Regions from separate parts of the Lysinibacillus sp. NPDC094177 genome, predicted to be linked through region 1. Evidence: riboswitches for the same ligand, from Rfam matches in the RefSeq annotation. Region 1 holds a riboswitch; each other region holds the start of a gene.
What was found. Region 1 has a riboswitch for S-adenosylmethionine ahead of ACQKNC_RS19285 (O-acetylhomoserine aminocarboxypropyltransferase/cysteine synthase family protein). Riboswitches for the same ligand answer to the same signal wherever they lie in the genome.
Positions count from the first base shown of each region.

Region 2: linked by a shared signal. The riboswitch ahead of ACQKNC_RS16915 (MetQ/NlpA family ABC transporter substrate-binding protein) and the one ahead of ACQKNC_RS19285 (O-acetylhomoserine aminocarboxypropyltransferase/cysteine synthase family protein) in region 1 are both predicted to bind S-adenosylmethionine.
Region 3: linked by a shared signal. The riboswitch ahead of ACQKNC_RS00080 (Na+/H+ antiporter NhaC family protein) and the one ahead of ACQKNC_RS19285 (O-acetylhomoserine aminocarboxypropyltransferase/cysteine synthase family protein) in region 1 are both predicted to bind S-adenosylmethionine.

Region 1 covers NZ_JBNNTW010000015.1:69,430-75,598, forward strand. The annotation lists gene ACQKNC_RS19265 (hypothetical protein) at 1-118, opposite strand, end outside; gene ACQKNC_RS19270 (DNA-binding protein) at 285-515, shown strand; gene ACQKNC_RS19275 (homoserine dehydrogenase) at 567-1,553, opposite strand; gene ACQKNC_RS19280 (hypothetical protein) at 2,338-2,724, opposite strand; gene ACQKNC_RS19285 (O-acetylhomoserine aminocarboxypropyltransferase/cysteine synthase family protein) at 3,077-4,378, opposite strand; SAM riboswitch class I at 4,496-4,609, opposite strand; gene ACQKNC_RS19290 (glycerol-3-phosphate acyltransferase) at 4,906-5,538, shown strand; gene ACQKNC_RS19295 (DASS family sodium-coupled anion symporter) at 5,731-6,169, shown strand, end outside.
Region 2 covers NZ_JBNNTW010000011.1:21,033-27,201, reverse strand. The annotation lists gene ACQKNC_RS16930 (carbon-nitrogen family hydrolase) at 1-715, opposite strand, end outside; gene ACQKNC_RS16925 (PhzF family phenazine biosynthesis protein) at 797-1,591, opposite strand; gene ACQKNC_RS16920 (pyridoxal phosphate-dependent aminotransferase) at 1,732-2,901, shown strand; SAM riboswitch class I at 3,264-3,368, shown strand; gene ACQKNC_RS16915 (MetQ/NlpA family ABC transporter substrate-binding protein) at 3,611-4,435, shown strand; gene ACQKNC_RS16910 (methionine ABC transporter ATP-binding protein) at 4,540-5,565, shown strand; gene ACQKNC_RS16905 (methionine ABC transporter permease) at 5,558-6,169, shown strand, end outside.
Region 3 covers NZ_JBNNTW010000001.1:16,481-22,649, reverse strand. The annotation lists gene ACQKNC_RS00095 (hypothetical protein) at 225-389, shown strand; gene ACQKNC_RS00090 (hypothetical protein) at 407-640, shown strand; gene ACQKNC_RS00085 (peptide-methionine (S)-S-oxide reductase) at 870-1,340, shown strand; gene ACQKNC_RS00080 (Na+/H+ antiporter NhaC family protein) at 1,747-3,030, opposite strand; SAM riboswitch class I at 3,140-3,248, opposite strand; gene ACQKNC_RS00075 (hypothetical protein) at 3,379-3,876, opposite strand; gene ACQKNC_RS00070 (hypothetical protein) at 4,543-5,004, opposite strand; gene ACQKNC_RS00065 (hypothetical protein) at 5,813-6,160, opposite strand.

The sequences.
Region 1 (6,169 bases):
TACCAATTACAATGATTCCAATAGCTACACCTGTTAGACGAATTGATGAGAAAAAAAGACCTTGGAAAAATGCAATGCTCGTAACAGCTATACTTGTCCATTTCCATGGCAATTTCAAGACACATCATTTATTGCCCCTCGAACGTCACCACGCACTAACATTAATAATACAGATTTATCCAATATCAAACAATTACCATTTTCCTTTTTCTTTCATTTATTAACCCATAGTAGGCTTTCTATTAAAGGGAGGTTATAATAAAAACAACAAAAGGAGCGAAATTATGTATAAAACAATTGAAGAAACAGCCATCGAGCTTGGTATGCCCGAGGATCAAGTACTTCGCCTAGTTTACGAGGGCCGTATTCGTTCAGTATACGACGGGGACCAAATACTGATTAATAACGGGCAGTTCAGCACTTATTTTGAGCAATTAGATCGTATTAAAGAGGAAATTGAAATATGGCGGAATACACCTATTCCAGAGGATATTGATGTTAAAGATGAGGATTAAAAAATGCCTATCATTCAAACAATTAGAACATTGTTGAATGATAGGCATCTATTATATTGTTACGACAAATCCAGCTCGCTTACCGATAATTTCCGCATAATCCTCAACCATTACACTAGCTGTCGGATACATTCCTGCCCCAGGTCCAACTAGCGTTAATGTGCCAATATAATTTGTATCCAATGCCACAGCATTATTGACATCATCAACTGGATAAAGCGGATGTTCTTTATCAACTAACTGCGGCCCAACCTTCGCGACCACTTTACCATCTGCTAGCTTCTCAACCTCAGCTACGTGGCGATAACGCAAGCCGTTTTCACACGCTTCTTTTACTTGCTCTGTCGAAATACTATCAATGCCAACCACTTCGACGTCAGCCCAGTCTGGTTGTTCGCCAAATGCCAAATCACTTAAAATCATTAATTTTTTAAAGGCATCCTGACCAGAGATATCATTATATGGATCTGCCTCTGCATAGCCTAAATTTTGTGCCTCTTTTAAAGCCGTTTCGAACGACCAGCCCTGTGAGCGCATTTTCGTTAAAATATAGTTGGATGTCCCATTTAAAACACCCTGAATACGACTAACATCATTAACAAGCAAAATATTTTTCATCGTTTTAATAACTGGTACACCACCAGCAGTTGTAGCCTCGAAGCCAACAAAAACCCCGTTTGCTTTTGCAAGATCCTGTAGCTCCAACCCCCTCTTTGCGAACATTACTTTGTTAGCTGTGATGACATGACATTTATGTTCAACAGCGTGCTTTAAGTAAGTAAATGCTGGCTCCTCATTAACGATCGCCTCAAAAACAACCTGCATACCTGGTTCCGCTAAGACTTCATCCATACTAGTTGTCATTAAATGTGCTGTGCCTGGTACACGTTCACGGCTAGCATCTGTAACTAAAATTTTTGCTACTTCTAGCTCAATTCCTAATTTATTTTTAAGCTCTTCACGCTTTTCATTTAATATATGGTAAATTCCTTGACCTACCGTTCCAAATCCTAATATAGCTGCCTTTATAGTTGCCATTGTTGTTATTCCCTCCAACTTACATTCCGCAGTTTCATTATATTTATTTCGTCTCAGCTTAATTCGTACAGATTTTGAATTGTGCGCCGACTTTACAAAGCAGGTCAACTTGCCGTGTCTCTAACACTTCGTTTTCAATCAGATATTTAGTCATGTTGTTTCACTCTCGCTACAAAAATATTCTGAATAAAGATACAAAGTCTGCGAAACAAACAAATTCAAATAATTCAAAATTCAACTTAAAGAAAATTGTAACGTATATACATACATTGCACAAGAAAAATCTTTCTAGGATGGACATTTGTTTCCTCTAGAAGTGCAAAAGAAATCGTTTTCATCCCTTTTAATATATGATTTTTCACTTGATCTATAATAATTGAACAAATATTGACGATTCTTAATAAAAAAATATGGATCATCTATGGTTAATTTCCGTTTTGACTGAGGGCGTTCGATGATCCGCTTGAGCCAACAGGATGTTGGTCACGAAGGATGTGATGGTATTAGCCTTCGTTCCTCTATCGCTGAGCCCCAAGGAGTCGCCCAGTCAGAACGAAGATCAACTTATATATGGCATAAATTTTTAACAAATGTCATCCACAACTTTTGGTGATATACCAAAAATAAATGCCTTTCTTCTATTATATATGTATGTAAAGACATTCATAAAAATTGTTCTTTTAAAATATATTAATAAAAATTTTTTCTGTATATGTTCATCATCTAATTTAAAAAGCTCATTCCCTGTAGCAGCAGAGAATGAGCCCGATTATATGAGGGATAATTAGCTAGCTTTGGCTAGCAATTTATAACGATATTGAGTTAAAGCTTGTTGCACCAATCCTATTTCCTCTTGCGTAAAATTTGGTATTGCATACGTACGTTCAACTAATTGGAATGTACCGTATTTTAAGTAATACTCTGTCGCAGGTAGAGGAATATGATTTGCTCCATAGCTTTCATAAGCTTCGAAAACTTCTTTTACTGTATAACCTTCCTCTTTGGCATAAACGATTTCCTTAAACGTAGAATGTCCAAAGATCTCTTGCCATTTACGCTCAACTGACGCAAGTATGTTTTGAATGGACATGTTGTTCACAAATACATGACCTTCATTTAATTCATAAATAAGATAAGATGCTATGTTTTGCGCACTATAAACATTTCCCATTTAAAACACTCCTTATCATCAGTTTTTGTAGATAAGAGTAATTACTGGCTGAGCAACTACTCCTCTTTATATATTCAAAAGTGGGGGAGCACTTTTGAAAACTAAATTAGTCTATAAATTGGTTCTAGGTTGGTAGCCTTTCGAACACTTTTCTTAATCCCTAGTATAAAACAAGGATTTAAGTAAGTCAATAATACTTATAAAATTACTAGGTATTAATTTTAAACAATTTCCTTACTCTCACCAAATGAGGCGAGTGGATGATGCAGCAACGTTTTACGCATTACCAAATGAGGCCTATCGAATGGGAAAATACGTAAACGCTACAACATTAACCAATGTTTTTTATTTATTATGCTTCTACTTGTTGTTGTGAAGCTGTTACTTGTTCAATAGCTTGTTCTAAATCTGCAATAATGTCCTCTACTGCCTCTAGACCGATGGATAAGCGAATGAGCGATTCGGTTACGCCAGTTTGGATTAGCTCCTCAGCTGATAGTTGCTGATGTGTAGTAGATGCTGGATGAATAATTAACGATTTGGCATCCCCTACATTTGCTACGTGCGAGAATAATTTCACACTATCGATTAATTTACGTCCTGCTTCACGTCCACCTTTAATACCGAATGTAAGCACTGAACCGAAGCCATTTCTTAAATATTTTTTTGCTAAATCATGAGTAGGGAAATCTTCTAAGCCATTGTAATTTACATATTCCACAGATGGGTGGTTTCGTAAATATTCAGCCACTGCTAGTGCATTTTCATTATGTTTAGGAATACGCAAATGAAGCGTTTCTAAACCTTGTAATAAATTAAATGCTGCATCTGCACTTAATGTTGGTCCAAAGTCGCGTAGTAATTGTACACGCAGTTTTGTAGCAAATGCAGCTGCTGCTGTGTCAATACCATAACGCAAACCGTGATAAGAAGCATCTGGTTCGGTAAAGCCTGGGAAACGTCCACGAGTCCAATCAAACTTCCCTGCATCTACTACAACTCCACCTAAAGTTGTACCATGACCACCAATCCATTTTGTTGCGGAATGAACGACGATATCAGCACCGAAGTCAATTGGTGTAGAGCCATATGGCGAAGCAAATGTGCTATCAATAATTAATGGCAAGCCGTTTTCATGTGCTATATTTGCTACCTTTTCAATATCTAGTACCTTTAAACTTGGATTCCCGTAAATTTCAGCGAACACGGCCTTTGTTTTATCAGTAATAGCTGCTCGGAAATTTTCTGGATTTGTTTCGTCTACGAAAATCGTTTTAATACCGTAGTTTGGTAGTGTGTTGGCGAATAAATTATAAGTACCTCCGTATAAAGAGCTAGCTGCAACAATTTCATCCCCTGCACCTGCAAGATTTAAAATGGAAAATGCGATTGCTGCTGCACCAGATGAAAGTGCTACTGCTGCTGTACCGCCCTCTAATAAAGCAACGCGCTTTTCAAAAACATCTACAGTTGGGTTTGTAATGCGCGTGTAAATATTGCCAGCTTCCTCTAAGGCAAAAAGACGTTGCGCATGAGCAGTGTCTTTAAAAACGAATGCCGTTGAGCGATATACGGGTACTGTACGAGATCCTGTTACCGGGTCTGGCTCTTGCCCACCGTGTAACAGCAATGTTTCTGGTTTAAAATTTGTCATTGTATACCTCCAAATGGTTATTTTTTTACGATGGTACCGGAGATGAGGAGGATTTTTTCAGTAGAAAACAAAAACCCTCTTCAGCTAAGAAGAGGGTTGCGGTTGCAAGTTTTCCTCCCCTTATCTGCCAGATCCAAGTAAGAATCTGTAGGAATTAGCACCTTAGTAAGTTCGTCACTTACTGGTTGCCGGGCATCATAGGGCCTATCCCTCCGCCGCTCTTGATAAGAGTATGAGATTCAATTTCCATCGTTGTTACACAGTATAAAACATAGACTTTTTCTCTGTCAACACTAAAATTTTATTTTTTCCGAAACTTCTGTCTGCTTTTTTATGTAATACAAACGCATACACTATTTTAATATTTAATAGTTTATCACCAAAACGTGGGGTTGATTTCTGTTCCTACTGGGCGCTTTCCTAGGGGCGTCCAGCCTCCAATCAAATTATATAAATGGTATAGATTTAAACAAATTCCACCCATATCTTTTGGTGATGAACCTATTTATTTAGAAAGGAGGACTTCTATGATAAAGGCCGTTATCATTTTTCTTCTTGCTGGTTATTTTATTGGCTGTATTCATGGTTCTAAAGTTGCTCAATTTTTATCCGGGGTAGATCTAAAAAAGTCTGGTTTTGGCAATGCAGGTGCCTCTAATGCAACACTTTCCCTTGGATGGAAATACGGTATATTAGTTGCACTTATCGATATCGGTAAAGGCGTTGCAGCTATTATCGGTGCTCATGTCTATCTAGCAGATACAACACAATTAACAGAAGTACAAGTTTGGCTCTTTACCTATATCGTAGCTGCTGGTGTCATTCTAGGTCATAATTTCCCATTTTATATGGCCTTCAATGGTGGCAAAGGAACTGCTTCAATCATCGGGATATTACTTGCGGTTGATTGGAAAATTGGCTTATTTGCACTCATTTTATTTGTTATTTTATCTTTCGCTACGAACTATTTAATTGTTGGTGTACTTGAATTCTACCTTGTTTTTTGTACTGCCACATATTTATGGATTCCTGGAGTTGGCCCAACGATTATAGCCTTACTACTTTTTGGCATAGCGCTCATTTTGCATCTCGAAAATATTAAACGATTAATACAGGGAACTGAGCCTAAAGTAACCTCTGCATTTAAAAAGAAAAAATAATATCTTTTGGAAATTTTCGTCTGTTCTATGACCACATTTTTTCTCGTAATTGCCCGTTATCTCTATAAATTGAGAGTATTTCATATGTAAATTTTCTTTACAATAAATAAACAAATTACTTTCTTAATAAAGCATTTTACTAGCCGATGTTATAGGAAATAATATCCACATTTATAGAAAGGATGAAAAAGTATGTCTACTTCTGAACAAGCAAAACCGAAACGTAATTTGAAGCCGCTCTGGATTGGATTAGCCTTCGCTTCACTAATCATCATTATTTTTTTACCTAATAACGGCGATTTACCTGAAGCTGGACAACGGGCTTTAGCTATCTTAGCTTTCGCAGTCATTCTTTGGGTTACAGAAGCTGTCTCCTATCCCGTTAGCTCGGCCATGATTATTGCCCTCGTTACAATTTTACTAGGGTTGGCTCCGTCAATGGAAGATCCAGCAAGAGAGCTAGGAACATCGGATGCACTAAAATTAGCATTAAGTGGATTTAGTAATTCTGCAGTTGCACTAGTAGCCGCAGCTCTTTTCCTAGCGGCAGCCATGCAAATTACGAATTTACATAAACGTCTTGCACTATGGATACTTTCACTAGTAGGGACAAAAACGAAAGCCATTGTAT
Region 2 (6,169 bases), on a different contig from region 1:
CAATTGAAAAGTCCACGTCAATGATAGCTACTTCTTCGTCTTCCGCGCCAACCCAAAGCACTTCGCCCCACGGTTGAATAATCATTGATTGACCATTGAAGTTTTCTACCTTTCTAGAAATACGATTAACAGCGATCACAAAGCATTGGTTTTCAATGGCACGTGCTTGCAGCAATGTTTTCCAATGATCGATACGTGGTGTCGGCCATTGAGCTGGCACGAACAATACCTTTGCACCTGCTAAGGCGTGGGCACGTAACCATTCAGGGAAGCGAATATCATAGCAAATTACTCCGGCAGCCTCGATATCTCCAAGAGCAAAGCGATTCATTTCATCTCCAGCTTCTAAATATAAATGCTCGTCCATCAAACGGAAAAGATGTGCCTTATTGTATTCGCCTACTAACTCACCATTTCTATTAAACGTATACATCGTATTGTAAAATTTATCGCCCTTTTTCGTTGAAACAGAACCACCTACAATATGTACGCCAAGCTCTTTCGCTAGGTTTGATAAAAATGCTTTCGAACGTTCTCCATCCACATCTGCAAGCTCTGGTAATTTTTCAAGTGCGTAGCCTGTATTCCACATTTCTGGTAGCACAATAATTTCTGCACCTTGTTTTGCCGCTTCACGAATCTTATCCTCAGCGCGAGCAAAATTTTCTTCTACTTTGCCAAAGCCTACGTTTAATTGAATACAGCCAATCTTCATAGCTATTCCTCCTCTAGACAGTACTATTCTGTATTTATACTACAATAAATCAACCTTACTTCCATGGTTTTAGCTCAATATTTAGATTAACATTTCTCCACTTAATACTCGAACTGCCGAACCCGCGATTGCCACATCTTTTATTTTTGGTGTAACGTATAATAATCCACCACGTTTTGAAAGCTGTTTGCTAACGATGCTTTCTTTTGATAACTTTTCACACCAGTAAGGTCCTAACGCACCATGAGTGGAACCATTTACATGGTCTTCATCAATGCCTTGTGCTGGAGAAAAGAATCTTGAAACAATATCAATCCCCTCATCCTTAGAACGACTTGTAATACAAACACCACGTACAGGGAACTGATTCATCGCATGAAAATCAGCTTTGAAATCTGCAATATACTCTTCGTGACTTAGCTCCACGATATAATCCAATTCTGTTTTTCCCACATATGTTGGTTTCATACCAAGCCATTCTTCAAGCTCCAAAGGACATTCAATCTCTTCTAACTGGTACTTCTTAATTGTTATTTCAACCAGCTCATTAAACCAAATCGCTTGCAAAGGACCACTTAAAGTTTGGAATGTAATTGAAGAGTTGACGGGTACAATCCCTTGTTTCCAGAGTAAAAAAGCGCTAGCAATTGTCCCATGTCCACAAATCGGTATTTCCTTTGCTGGTGTAAACCATCTAAGAAAAAAATCATTATCCTTCTTTTGTACAAAAGCTGTTGTTGGTACAGGAATCTCCTGAGCAATTTTCTGCATCGTCGACTCAGGTATTACTGAATCAAGTAAACATACTGCTGCGGGATTTCCCATGTAAAGTTCTGTAGTAAAAGCATTGACGATAAAATATGAGACTTTGTTCATTTTTCCCACCCCCATATACGTATTTGGTCGCTTATAGTTACCTATAGTTTTTGAAAATGCTCTAGACAATTACTAAAAAAAGTAATATTATGTGCATCATATCTTTAATAATTATTATATTCTGAAAAAGGTGGACATGCATGGAATTCTCAAAAAAACTACAGCAACTCCCAACTCAATTTTTTGCAGCACTTGTGCAAAAAGTAAACGCTGCTCTAGCTGAAGGGCGTGATGTTATTAATCTCGGTCAAGGTAATCCTGACCAACCCACTCCTCCACACATTATTAAAGCATTACAGGGGGCAGCAGAAAATCCTCAAAATCATAAATACTCTCCATTTCGTGGCATAGCAGAATTACGCCAAGCAGCAGCAGACTTCTACAAACGTGAATACAATGTTAACATTGATCCTGAAACAGAAGTAGCTATTCTCGGTGGTACGAAAATTGGTCTTGTTGAGCTACCGTTGGCGGTTTTAAACCCTGGAGATACAATGTTACTACCTGATCCTGGATATCCAGATTACTTATCTGGTGTCGTATTAGGTGATGTTAATTTTGAAGTCATGCCACTTTTTGCAGAGAATAATTTCCTGCCTGATTATAATGCTTTATCCAATGAAGTAAAAGAAAAGGCAAAGCTTCTTTACTTGAATTACCCGAATAATCCAACCGGTGGTACTGCAACACTTGAATTTTTCGAAGAAACAGTACGCTTTGCAAAAGAGCACAATATTATCGTATCACATGATTTTGCCTACGGGGCGATTGGATTTGACGGCAATAGACCTATTAGCTTCCTGCAAGCTGACGGTGCAAAAGATGTCGGTATCGAAATGTATACATTATCCAAAACGTATAATATGGCAGGCTGGCGCATTGGTTTTGCAGTTGGTAACCCTGATATTGTTGCAGCCATTAACCTTATTCAAGATCATCTATTTTGTAGTCAATTTCCTGCAGTGCAACAAGCTGCGGCAGTTGCACTTACTGCTTCTCAATGTTGCGCTGATAAGCTAAGAGCGACTTATGAGCGTCGACGAAACGTCCTTATCGAAGAAGCTCAGCGAATTGGTTGGCAAGTAACAGCACCTAGAGGCTCTTTCTTTGCATGGCTCCCTGTCCCATTAGGTTTTACGAGTGAACAATTTGCTGATTTATTGCTCGACAAAGCTGATATCGCAGTAGCTGCAGGTAACGGCTTCGGTCAATATGGTGAAGGCTATGTGCGGGTTGGCTTACTTGTTAGCGAAGACCGCATACGTGAAGCAATCAGCAGAATTGAAAAATTAAACTTATTTAGCTCATGAGCGTTTCAATCCCCCTTCCTGAGCAAGAACCTATCGAAAAACTGTCCTATTAGCTCACACTTGCTACAGGGGACAGTTTTTTCATTTCACAATCTTTCTTGGTTGCTTCAGCCCCTCTTCTAGCGGATAAAATAGTGACCTGTTTCTTCAGCAAACTGTCGAATATGATAAATCCCTTGTACTTCTGCTAAAACGACATCGGCAGTGATAACAATATTCCCGCCTTACTTTAACAGACATTCCCATGCCTCTTTCGCAACTAAAATATTATAATAAAATAAAAAATTTAAAAAATTCAATTGACTAACTATATCCTATAATTTATATTAGTTCTATCGGATTTACAAAAAAATATTATAAATCTCTTATCAAGAGTAGCTGAGGGACTGGCCCTATGAAGCTCGGCAACCTCCTTTTTTAAGGAAGGTGCTAAATCCTGCAAACGATAGTCGTTTGAAAGATAAGAGAGGACGTTTTTTCATGAGCCTCTCTTAATTTTTTTAAGAGAGTTTTTTTTATCTTCATTTACATGAAGATAAAAGCCTCCGGCGGATGTCACGGATTTTGAAAGGAATGAATTGTGCTAGCACAATTCAAAATCCGGACGGCATTGTTTATCTGTAGCGAAAGCAAAGCGTCAGCTACAATTACGCCAAGGCGAAATTGTTTTTTTATACAAACCGATAAAACAACTTTGGAGGTATGTTTCATGAAAAAGAAAAACAAATTTTTATTAGGTTTAGCGAGTCTCACATTGGTAGCAGCGTTAGTAGGCTGTGGTACTAAAGAAGATAGTAAAAGTAAGGCTATTAATGAAAATAAAATTGTAGTGGGTGTAACTTCTGGTCCACACGAACAAATTGCAGAGGTTGCTGCAAAAGTTGCCAAAGAAAATGGCTTAGAGGTAGAACTAAAAACTTTCTCTGATTATGTTTTACCAAATACATCATTAGCCGAGGGTGATCTTGATGCAAACAGCTATCAACACAAGCCATTCCTCGATACATTTAACAAAGATCACAATACAGATTTAGTGCCAGTAGGAAAAACAATTTTGACTCCTATGGGCATATACTCTAAGAAATATAAATCATTCGATGAAATTCCTGATGGTGCAACATTCGGATTGCCAAATGATCCAACAAATGGAGCACGTGCACTATTTGTCCTTCAAGAGGCAGGCATTATTAAATTAAAAGGCGGAGCAGATTTAACAGCATCTATTCGTGATGTGGAAGAAAACAAAAAGAATTTGAAATTCATTGAATTAGAGGCTGCACAAATTCCAAAACAACTTAGTGAAGTAGATGTAGCAGCTATAAACACGAACTTCGCTCTTGATGCTGGCATTAATCCTAAAAAAGACTCCATTTTTTTAGAATCTACTAACTCTCCATATGTAAACTACATTGCGGTACGTGCTGAAAACAAGGATGACCCAACAATTAAAAAATTTGTTGAAGCTTATCAATCTGATGAAGTACGCAAATTTATTGAAGAGGAATTCAAAGGTTCTATTATTCCAAGCTGGTAAGTAACGATTAAGGTTCCTTCATATAATCAAGAATCTGCGAGACTCCTACAGGAAAGCTAGCAGATTCTTGCTTTATAGAAGGACTTAGAAAGGAGATATTCAGTATGATTCAATTAGAAAATATAACAAAAGAATTTAAAACTAAAAAAGGTATCGTCAAAGCAGTAGATGGTATTAACTTGCATGTCAAAAAAGGTGATATTCATGGGGTTATTGGCTACAGTGGTGCAGGAAAAAGTACCCTCATTCGCTGTGTCAATTTATTAGAGCGTCCAACAACAGGAAAAGTTTTGATCGATAATGTGGATATTAATGCCCTTTCTCTACACGACCTTCGCAAAACACGTCAAAAAATAGGGATGATCTTCCAACATTTTAATCTCTTAAAAACAGCGACCGTTTACAACAATATCTCGGTACCTTTAAAGCTTCTCGGCTATAACGACTCTGAAGTGAAAAACCGCGTTGCAAAATATGCAGAAATTGTTGGCCTAACAGAGAAATTAGATAGCTACCCTAACCAGCTTTCAGGTGGTCAAAAGCAACGTGTGGCTATTGCACGTGCCCTTGCCCAAGAGCCTGAGATTTTACTAAGTGATGAAGCGACAAGTGCACTAGATCCTGAAACAACTGACGCTATTCTTGAACTTCTGTTGAAAATTAATAGTGAGCTAGGTATCACTATTTTACTTATTACACATGAAATGAATGTTATTCAAAAAATTTGCGATGATGTTTCCGTTCTTGAATCAGGAGCGGTCGTAGAATATGGCTCTGCTATAGAACTATTTTCGAAGCCTCAGCACCCAACGACACGAAAGTTTTTAAACACTATTTCTCAACGCAATTTGTCTCCTTCTCTTATCGAGCAATTAAATCTTTCCGGAAGTGTGATTCGTTTAACATTCCTTGGAGAAAGTACAGGGAAACCATTACTTGCAGAAGTGAGCAAAGTTTATGATGTACAACCAAATATTTTAGCAGCCAATATCATTGAATTAAAAAACGGCATTGTCGGTAATATTGTAGTCCATCTACACGGTGAGGCACATATCGTAGAAAAAGCACTTAAGTATTTTACAGAAAACGGGGTAGGTGTTGAGGAGTTAGGAGGCGAATTAAATGAATAGCATTCAAAGCTTCTTTGCAGATTGGTCAGATGTTATTGGGAAATCTATTATTGAAACCTTCCAAATGGTCGGGATTTCATTATTCTTTTCTATTTTAATAGGGATCCCTTTAGGGCTTTTAATCGTTTTAACTCGCCAGGGACAATCATTTGAAAATAAATTTCTATATCAATTTTTCAATTTATTTATTAATATTATTCGCTCTGTACCGTTCATTATTTTACTATTTTTCATTTTACCGTTCACTAAGCTACTCGTTGGCACAACTATCGGTGTAAAAGGTGTTATTGTGCCGCTTGTTGTTTATACAGCGCCTTATATTGCACGACTTATGGAAACGGCACTTTTAGAAGTTGATCCAGGTGTTGTGGAAGCTTATACAGCAATGGGTATTAAACGTCATCATATTATTTGGAATGTATTACTACGTGAGGCTCGCCCATCCATCATTTTAGGTTTAACGATTGCCACAATCGGTCTTATAGGAGCAACTGCAATGGCAGGAATGGTTGGTGCTGGTGGTTTAGGTGATCTTGCATATCGCTACGGTCATTTACGTTATGAGGTCGATGTGATGTATGCGACAGTGTTTATCTTAATCATC
Region 3 (6,169 bases), on a different contig from region 1:
TAGCTGTTTTTTTCATGTTGTGGAAAATTATTATGTCAATGAAAATATGCTATTAAATAAAGTAAGGGTGTTCGGCAAAACAAGGGGATTGATTTCCGTTCCGACTTGGCGCTTACCAAGCTGTTTTCTTAAAGGTTGTTGCTATTTCAATTAACGGAGCAGGTTAGTGAACGTAGAAATGATTTTATGCGTAGGTTACTAATTACTAAAGAGGTGGTTTGAAAATGAAGCTGAGAGTGTTGTTTGGTATTTTTCTTATAATTAGTTTGACAGCTTGTTCATCAACCAAACAAACTGATATTGCAGATGAGGTTATCTTCTATGGTGAGGGAGAACATTGGGATGTAAAGTATATTTACAATCCTGAATTGTATGATAAAAAAAAGTAAATTGGGTTGAAATCGAATTGAAAGATTTAGAACTATCGCAGGGGGATTTACATAATATTGACATTAAGTTTGAAGGTAGAGATGGGCTAATTACAGGTAATGTTGGAGATATGGTAACAAAAATTAAAGGGAACGTTATTTCATTTTTAGTTGGTACTGTTAATAACGAAACATATAAAGAGGATGAATATAAAATCAAAATAAAATTCAAAGATAAACAAGATGTTATAAGATTGCAGTTATTGAAATAACTTGGTGCTTTACTCGATGAACGTTGAGCTGCTTAGACAGCTCTTTTTTATTATTGTACTAACGGTGCAAGTTTGTTGAAGAGCATTGTTTAATTTGTGTTCAACAATCGGGTCATAATGTGGAATAATAAAATTTGTCATTATTTTAATGTGTAGTAGACTTAGTAATTACATTTTTTTCCTCCAATTTACTTGGAATGAATTTTTTTAAACAAAGAGGAGAGTCAATATGGAAGTAGTATATTTTGCAGGTGGATGTTTATGGGGAGTACAAGCTTTTATAAAAACTTTACCTGGGGTTAAGTTTACAGAAGCAGGAAGAGCTAATGGAACAAGTCATACACTTGAGGGTGATTATGATGGGTATGCCGAATGTGTAAAAACAGGATTTGATCCGACAGTTGTAACAATCAGGGAATTAATGGGGTATTTATTTGAAATCATTGACCCATACAGTTTGAATAAACAAGGACAGGATGTTGGCGAGAAATACAGAACAGGAGTATATAGTGAAAATCCTGAACACTTAGAAGAGGCAAAGGCGTTTCTTTGTGAGAGAAATGATTACGACCTTATTGTTGTTGAAGTATTACCTCTTACAAACTATATAAGAAGTGCAGAAGAACATCAAGATAGGTTAGCTAGATGTCCAAATGATTATTGTCATATTCCAGAAGAAATATTAAGTAGGTATAAGTAGGGGAGATTATTAAAAGATGGTTTATGGGATCTATAGTTTTCAGAAATGCTTTACCTTATTATAAGGGGAACAGAACTGTTTAATCATTTTCAACGTTCGGGCGCGATTGTTTAATTAGCGTCTCTGTTCTTATTAAACTAAAGAAGGATTTACTAAAGACCAAGTTCATCTACTAAATGCGTAGAATGAACTTGGTCTTTATGTATTAACAGCAACAATCTATAAGAAAACAGCCAATAAAAAAACCAATCGTTTTAATTATTTTTTCAAAACGATTGGAATATTTCAATGTAAAATGACGGCGGATATCACCTGAATCGGAAAGTAGTTTGCATGGGATGTTAGCCTAAGCACAAAGCCTATTCCAGACGCAATTATGCCGAGGTATAATTGATAGTGGTGAAATTCAGGCTTTCTTTTTTGCCGGGTATCCGATAAGGATCGCGATGCTCCCGCAGATTCCTATAAGGATTGGATAGAAAGAGTATTGCAGCATGCTCACTGGCGATATTCCAGCTACGCTTGCGGCTGCTAGGAATTGGGCTCCGTATGGTAGAAGGCCTTGAATCGTACAAGAGAAAATATCTAATATACTTGCGGACTTTCTTGGCTCAATCTCATACTGTTCAGCAATATTTTTTGCAAGTGGACCAGCAATTAAAATAGCAATCGTATTATTGGCTGTAGATAAATTAGTTAGGCCCACAAGGCCGGCAATCCCAAATTCAGCACCCTTTTTCGATTTTATTCTTCGTGTCGCAAGGTGAAGCAGAAAGTCAATTCCTCCGTTAAACTTAATAATCTCCACCATTCCAGCTATTAATATCGCAAGAAATGCCATTTCATACATGCCTGACATTCCTTCGCCAATCTTTTGCAAAAGGCTCATTAAATGATAGCTACCATCTGCTAAACCAACAGCCCCGGCGAGAACAATCCCAAATGCTAGAACAAGGAAAACATTCATTCCAACTAACGCAAAGATAATAACTAACACATAGGGAACAATTTTTACCCAACTATAGCTTAAATGCTCTACTTGTGCTGTCGTTTCACCCATTGTGATTAACCCTAAAATAATGCTCGTTACAATAGCTGCCGGTAACACAATCCAAAAATTCACCTTAAATTTATCCTTCATTTGTGCGCCTTGTGAACGAACGGCAGTAATTGTTGTATCTGAAATAAAGGATAAATTATCGCCAAACATCGAACCTCCAACAATCGCCGCCATTACTAAAGCCATGGAAAACTCTGTATGCTCGCTTATCCCAACTCCAATTGGCGCCAGTGCAACAATTGTTCCTACCGATGTACCCATTGATAGGGAGATAAAGCAGGCAATGATGAACAAGCCTACGACAAGCAGGTTTTCCGGAATGACCGACAAAGCAAAGTTAACAGTGGAGTCCACTGCCCCCATACCTTTTGCTACCTCTGAAAAGGCCCCAGCCAAGAGAAAAATAACAACCATCAGCATGACATTTAAATTTCCTGCGCCTTTGCAAAAAATATCAACCTTTCGCGAAAACGATTCTTTTCGATTCATCGCCAGAGCCACAGCGCCCGAAATGGCAATGGCTACAATGACAGGAAAGGCATAAAAATCACCTGTAATAACCCCTGAGCCAATAAATAAAATCAAAAAAACAACAAATGGGATCAGTGCCCATGGATTCTCATTCTTCATTGTTCTACCTCCAAAAATTAAAAAGGGACACGTCCTTAGCCCATTTTTTTACATAAAAAAGACCTCATCTTGAAACAACAAGAAGAGGCCTTATATCTATAAAACGCTCCTCTTATCTATCAAGCCATTGCTTGCTGGATTTGGCACAGTAACTTAAATCACTAAGTTCCGCTGCCGAGATATCATCGGGCCAGTCCCTCCATCTCTCTTGATAAGAAGCAAAAATATTATATTTTTTTCACAATAATATTAGAATAAAATAAAAAATCAATATTTGCAACATATTTTTAATCAAAGTATAAAAAACTCTCGGAAAAGTCAGCGTTAAGGCGACCAAAGAGTAAAGTGCTAAATTATGGGTATTGAGATTTGAGCGTATTGGTGGAGAATGGAGAGGGTCATTTCACCAGCTTTAATTATTTTTAACGCAGCGGAAGTGTAATTTTTCTCCAGAATTAAAGCTATTACAGAATTAATAACAGCTGTAGGAAGAAAATCTTCAGCAGTGAAATAATTTTTTATTTTGTTACTTAAACAACGGTCCACTGCAGCTGTTCGAGTTTTGGTTACAACTTCATTTTCATCAATAGCTTTTTCTAAATCGGGACTTATACCATACTTTCCTTCAATTTTGTCAAAATCCAGACCTACAGCTTGTCCAAATTCATTCATCACTATCGCTTGTTCAAATACAAATTCAAGTGCTTCAGCTAATTCTTGTACTTGCTGTTCATCAACTTCTGTGTTTGCCTTTTTGTTTTTCGCCAATGTTGTTGGTGAAAAGGCTGATATTACTAAAGAGAATACAAGTAGAGACGCTATTACTTTAGTTAGAAGATTCTTCATTCTTTTTTCTCCTTTTTGTTTTCATTTTTTTTAAAACTGAATAGTGAATTAAAAAACGTAAAAACAATTACAACCCATATGGAAAAGAAAAAGTTATAACGAAAATTCCAACTACCATGTCTGAAATAATCCCAGACCGGTAAAGTTATAAATAGTAATATGAAATGAATAATATATATGTGTTTTCTGATAAACTCCATATAAGTCACCTCAAATGAAAAACTGAATTATACAATTACTAATTTACATATTATTGGAAAATGTTTTGGTGCTTCGGAAGTATTAATTTGATCCATACTGGCACCTTTTGATGAAATGTGAGTTTTTGTTAGAGAGCTGTAGCTAGACAATACTTAGGGTGTGTTTTGATAATTAATGAAAAATTATCAAATACTTGTATTATCTTTTTTAGTTTTTAAATTACTATTTTGTTTTTCTAGGTTTATCAAATGCCCAATCGAAAAACATTAATATTATAGTAAGTATAAAACTGTGAAATAATTTATCAATAATCAACCAATCTCCAAAAATAAAGTAGTTTGTAATTAACAATATACAAAATGCAATTAAGAAAAATATTAAATAAAATGTAATTTTTTTCACTGAAGCTCCTTTTTAAAACCAGCCTTCTTCCTCATAGATACAAGTAACTAGCCAATATGTTATTTAAGCCGTTATTCCAACGATATTACCCCTTACTCCGGCTTTAAGTATTCTCTCAGCAGCACTTTTATAATTCTTTTCTTTTATATAGTTAACAATTGTAACCATTGCTGTAACACTAAAATATTCTTGATAAGCCGCCTTAATTTTCCTTTCTATACAACGATCAACTGCAGCAGTTCTTGCTTGGATTACTGAAGAATTAGGTTTAACAAGTTCTTCTAATTCAAGTATAACTTGATCATCAGAACCGTATTTTTCTTTTAATAATTTAAAATTAAAGTCAACAAAGTCACCATTACTATTTTTATATGCAGCTTCTTCAAACATGAATTCTAGTTCCTTTGCTAATTGATCAATTTCCTGTTGACTAGGTTCGTATGTTGCTTCAACAGTGTGAGTAAAACTAATAGGGACTAATAGTAATGTGAAAATAATTGTCATTATTAATCTTTTTGTTTTCATAATCATTCTCCTTTACTTTTTCCCCGGGTATGTTATTAACATACCATTAGCTGTAAAAATTTAAAAATCAACTTTTGTTTATAATTGAACAAAAATTGATAAAATTCAGAAAAAATACTCTTCTTGGAGCTTGAAATCACAGATTGAGGAATAGATCTTGAAGTATTGCAGAACGGACAGGTTGTTAGTTGAGTTAATAGAGGGTGGTTCACTTTGAGAATAGCTACAAAGCAGAAATATTTAATGAAAAAATGGAGCGAGTAATTATTACTCATGTGTGTGAATGTAGAGTTAGCCGTAACTTCATCAGCATCGCTTTAACAAGTAGAAGAAGGAGGTTAAATAATGATTAGTTGCATATTGGAAGTAAGAAAAACCCGAGATTTATTGAAAGTTATTGTTACCGAAGAACAGTAGTTTTTCCATACTATATTAAATTATATTACTTTTGAAATTGTTAAAAAAGATGGACGAGTATTTAAAAAGAAGATTTGCTTTTTACCTAAAAATGATACGGATTTAGATACAGATGAAGAGTTGGTCGATGAATGGCTTCGAAAACCTGGTGATGAAGTCATTGCACATGTAATTGATCATAGTGAATCATTTACGATTTGATTAGAGCTTGGAGGAACTACCGTTGAACCCTGAAACTCTTTTATGTAGAATGTTGCTCCTTTAGCTACATAACGAAAGGACTCCTTTTTTCAAAGGAAGCCCCTAAATACAATACTACTTTGACCAATCTATTGAAGCTTTTCAAAAAGGAATTTATTTTACCAAAGAGCGCGATCTTCTGAAAAAAAGCCTAAAACATTTGAGGTAAAAATTCAGTCATAAAGCGTTGATTTTTACGTAGCCATATTTTTAAAATCATACGATGTGTTAGAAGGCGTTGCCTTTTATGTGGTCTATTCTTTGTCTCTATTAAACTTTGCAGTAGAATACAAGTTTCTGTTGCAAATGCTTGAGGATCAACGAGGACATCAAGCTTATAATCAATTAATTGAGCTGCTTGAACCTTTGCAAGCAATTGTGCAAAGCGTGTATTCATTTCTGGAAAGTTTTCTTCGAGTTCTAGGTCGATTAAAGTATAAAGTGTTTGTTCAATTTCAGCTTCGAGTGCTTGTAATTGTTCAATGGATGGCTGTGTCAAAAAATCACC